One region of the Priestia sp. YIM B13489 genome, then DNA from elsewhere that is predicted to be linked to it. Evidence: riboswitches for the same ligand, from Rfam matches in the RefSeq annotation. Region 1 holds a riboswitch; the other holds the start of a gene.
What was found. A riboswitch is a leader RNA that binds a small molecule or an ion and turns the genes downstream of it on or off. The one in region 1 is predicted to bind cobalamin.
Positions count from the first base shown of each region.

Region 2: another riboswitch for cobalamin. It lies ahead of ACFX4W_RS15910 (ribonucleoside-diphosphate reductase subunit alpha); the one in region 1 lies ahead of ACFX4W_RS26565 ((2Fe-2S) ferredoxin domain-containing protein).

Region 1 is NZ_JBHZOQ010000053.1:4,006,156-4,008,552, forward strand. Features, by position in the region: gene cobJ (precorrin-3B C(17)-methyltransferase) at 1-778, opposite strand, end outside; gene ACFX4W_RS26565 ((2Fe-2S) ferredoxin domain-containing protein) at 792-1,172, opposite strand; cobalamin riboswitch at 1,274-1,453, opposite strand; cobalamin riboswitch at 1,572-1,750, opposite strand; gene ACFX4W_RS26570 (hypothetical protein) at 1,897-2,055, opposite strand; gene ACFX4W_RS26575 (hypothetical protein) at 2,249-2,377, opposite strand.
Region 2 is NZ_JBHZOQ010000053.1:1,982,843-1,985,239, reverse strand. Features, by position in the region: gene ACFX4W_RS15910 (ribonucleoside-diphosphate reductase subunit alpha) at 1-1,352, opposite strand, end outside; cobalamin riboswitch at 1,486-1,671, opposite strand; gene menC (o-succinylbenzoate synthase) at 1,951-2,397, opposite strand, start outside.

The DNA.
Region 1 (2,397 bases):
TTAGCGGCTGCTCCGTTTGGTTGAGGGTATATTTCCGCTGATACCCGCGCGGTGTAATCATTAAATCGTCGTAAAAGAACGTAGATGAATTTCCGACAACAACGGTAGTCAGCATGCCTATTTCATGGTTTAACATGTCTTTTAAGTTAGTCATTACGACTTCTTCACGGTCACGATAAGCGCTTTTCACAAGACCAACAGGCGTATCAGGAGAACGGTACTTTAATAGAATCCTTTGCGCTTCAACAATTTGTCTTGTTCGTCTTCCGCTCTTTGGGTTGTAAAAAGCCACTACAAAATCTGCTTGTGCAGCTGCTTCAATTCTTTTTTCGATTAGATCCCACGGCGTAAGGTGGTCACTTAAACTAATCGTACAAGCATCGTGCATCACGGGCGCTCCAAGGAGAGATGCGCATGAATTGATAGCCGAAATGCCAGGAATTACTTCCAGCTCTACGCCCGTTTCTTTTTTCCAGCCTTTTTCAATCAACACTTCATATACAAGGCCTGCCATTCCGTATACTCCTGCATCTCCGCTCGAAATGACAGCTACGGTTTTTCCTGCTTCGGCTTGCTTTACAGCTTCCTGTGCACGGCTTACTTCTTCGGTCATTCCCGTACTAATAATTTGCTGATTCGTTAACAGTCCTTGAATTAATTCCACATAGGTTTTGTAACCGATGATCATATCACTTTCTTGAATGGCTTCTCTTGCTCGCTGTGTAATATGTTCAAAGCTCCCCGGCCCAAATCCAATAACTAACAGTTTACCTTTCATGCTAGCTCCTCCTCTATGCGTTACTTTTTACTTTGTCAATTCCTTCTATGGAGTCACTGTTTTCCGGAGAAACGAAACCATTTTGATCATATTCATAAATAAGCGATTCCTTTACACTGCAGCCTCCTGCTAAATGCTCTTCGACAATCCGGTGAGCCACGGTTTCAGTGACCTGCTTGTACCAATCTCCTGAAGGATAGACGATAGCTACAGGAGCATCTTTGCATCGTCCGTTACAGCGCGTACGCGTTGTATGAACCGTTTCATCCAAATCCAGTTCCGTCACTTTATTTCGAATAGCTTGTGTGGCTTCTTCTCCACCTTTTCTCATACAGCTGCTTCCATTACAAATCAATACGTGATGTTTTGTTCCGTTTAAGTTCCACGTCGTCACACTCATTCGCTCCTTTACTAAAAAAAGCGCCTCTATCAATGATAGAGGCGCAGAAAATTCAAACTAAGTTTTTGCACTTCCACCTATATCCCGTAGGGTAAGCTTCGCATTAGAAAAAGGCTGGTTTCCTGACTTCGATTCATCACTTGATTGCGCCTTCCCAAATACAGTGGCATATGCAATCAGCTCCTCTTCACAGTGGCGGGTACCGCGCTGGCTTCACACCAGACTTCCCATTTAACGCAATGTGAACATTGCGCACCTTTTTTGCACGATATGTAGTTTTTCGATACGAGAAAAACCCGCTTCGCTAATATGCGAGCGGGTAAAACGTCAGAATAAGAGTGTACACGAATGCCACTTTAAGCCAACGTTTCCCTTCCCGCTCCCCGGAGAAATAGAAACTTCACAATAAAGACAGGTCTCCTGACTTGTGTATCATTCTACTTGAGAACCTTCCCGTGATTTTTTCACAGTGGTTATACTCGTTCGTCCACACTTACAGTTGCGGGGGCAGTACTGGTCTTTCACCAGTTTCCCTATTAAGCCTTCTTGGCATCTTTACTGTTGCTGTTTGATATATATGAACCTTTTAAACTATCAGAATAATAGAAGTAACTACCATATCATAGCGTACATTTTTTTTTATTTCAACTCTATTCTTTTCGGAAGATACAAGCACCTATAAAAAAACAAGAGCATAAAGTCAGCTCTTGTTTTTTCATTATATAGCTACTAATGTTAAATGAGGATCGTTATAATACACCACTTCTGAAAGAACTTTACAGCCATTTGTTTTGGCAAAAGCTTCTCTCGCCTGCTTTTCAGTTTCAAATTCAAACATTTTCATTTCTTTTCCAGCATATACCGTCAGTACCCACATGAAAAGATTCGCCTCCGATTATTGTAGTGATCGCTATATCCACATTATGCCGAAACCATTTCCTTTTGAAAACCCATTCTACAAAACTTGTCACAAGAAACTTTTAAAAATTTAAAAACATTTTAACTTCTGTAAATGAACAAAATGTACAAAAGGTTTAAGCAATATTATACCTCTTTAAAAAGGTGCTTTTTTAACCAACTGTTGCTTCACCAGTAAAAAATATATAGTATTTATTAAAAAAAGAAGCCGGACAGCCGGCTTCTTTTTTAGGAAAGGAAAGTACAGACATCACAATCCCGTCCTGCTCTTTATTTTGCATAAAAATACACTAATTAAATA
Region 2 (2,397 bases), 2.0 Mb from region 1:
CTTTGGTTTTGCGTAATTTCTGTACATAAGTTGCTGCAGTAGATCATGCCCTCGTGGCGGTTTTGATTAGCTCGGTTAACCGTATCACGATAAAACATATAAGGCGTTCCGGTTTCAAGCTGGGAAAGCATAATACGCTTGAAGATTTCAATAGCAGGTACTGTTTCTCTTGAAAGCTGTTCATTATTTACACACTCAGCGTAACGAGTGCGGAACGAACCGCTGCCTTCTTCTTCATCATAAAAATCTTCTAACGAGTAGCCCATCAGCGTACGAACTTCGTGAGGATCGAATAAGTGCCAGTCTTCACGTGCCTCTACTTTTTCCATAAACAAATCTGGCAAACATACGCCAGTGAATAAATCATGCGTGCGCTGACGTTCGTCACCATTGTTCAAACGCGCGTCTAAGAATGAAAAGATGTCTTTGTGCCATACGTCTAAATATACGGCAATAGCTCCTTGTCGTTGACCTAGCTGATCGACACTTACAGCCGTATTATTTAGCTGTTTCATCCATGGAATTGTTCCTGATGATACGCCTTTAAAACCTTTTATATCACTTCCTCGGCTTCTAATATGACCGAGGTAGACACCAATTCCGCCTCCATTTTTACTAAGCGTGGCCAAATCTGTATTGCTATCATAAATACCGCGTAAGCTGTCATCAATCGTATCAATAAAGCAGCTAGATAGCTGTCCGTAGCTCTTTCCTGCGTTTGAAAGTGTTGGTGTGGCAACCGTCATATATAGACTAGAAAGCGCCCAATACGCTTCTTTTACTAATGCTGTTCGATTTTCTTTCTTTTCTTGAGACATCAGCGTCATAGCAATGATAAGAAAACGTTCTTGCGGTAATTCGTATACGCGCTTATCATGTGATGTCGCTAAATAGCGATCTGCTAATGTCAACAATCCAATGTATGTAAATAAACGATCGCGTTCAGGAATAATGACTGAAGCAATTTCATTAATTTCTTCTTCTGTATATGTTTTTAATAGCTGCTTATTATAAATGCCGATTTTTGTTAGTTCTTGAATAAGCTGATAAAACGAACCGTACTTCTCTTTTTTATCGTAACCTCGGTTGTCCGCTGCTTTTCGATATAGTTCGTTTAAGTAGACGTCTGCCGCTACGTACGTCCAATCGGGTTCTTCCATTGAAATACGCTCTAAGGCTGCCAAAATTAGGACGTTTGCAACCTTTTCGTCCGTCATATTTTCCTTTACTGTAACAGTTTGAATAACCTTTTCCTCATACAAAGAAAAATCAAGCTGCGTAAATTCTTTTTTTAAACGTTCAATATATGCAGTTAATTCATGTAGAATTGTAGGCTTTAATGTATTCACCATAAATATGGCTCCTCTCTTCACTTCAAAATAAAAAATCGCTCACCGTACCTCGGTGAGCGAATAGAACGAAGATAGAAGAAGACACTAAGTCTTTTCTCAATCCTCGCTCTACCCTCTCACCTCCCGAAGAAGATAAAACGACATAAAAAAGGCAGGTCTCCTGACTTATGCTTCTTTTTACTTTAAGGCCTTCCCATGATGTTTACTCACAGTGGATTTCCTTATTTCATCAGCATTCACAGTTGCGGGGACAGCTTTGGATTTTCACCAAATTCCCTTTTAAGTCTTTTTATCAGACACCTTTTTCACTGGAAAACACAAAATATAGTATTTTATTATGGATTTCAAAACAACATATTGTGTTATGTTATAAACACATTATATAGGACAACTTAGAAAACTATCAACCTATTTTCAAAAATAATTTTGTTTTTTACGATAAAACTCTTCGACTTTTTTCATCAAACTATTCCATCATAACATGTTTTGACACGCTTGATGGAACAATGTGCTCTTTTTAAAAAATTTGTCCTATTTTTCTACTAAACATTGACAACCTCAATAAAAAAACCGTTTTTCATCAAAAAACGGTTGTTAATTATTTGTATTCTTTTTCAAATGCTGTGATTGTTTTGATAAACTTTTTATCAATATCGTATCCTATCCCCGGTTTTCCCTTCACCTTTATTACTCCGGCTTCTACCTCTACTTCGGGCTTAATAATATCTTTTTCCCAATAGCGAGACGACGCAGAAATATCACCTGGTATCGTGAAAGAAGGCAGTGTGGCAAGGGCAATGTTATGAGCTCGTGAAATCCCTGCTTCTAACATTCCTCCAACCCAAAGTTTTACACCATGCTGGGCGCATAAATTATGAATTTGCTTTGCTACGGACATTCCGCCAACTCGCCCGATTTTCACATTGATAATCTTACAGCTTTCTTGTTCGATTGCATGACGTGCATCTTCATAGCTCACAATACTTTCATCTAAGCAAATCGGCGTCTTTATTTGCTTTTGTAACAATCGATGATCAAGGATATC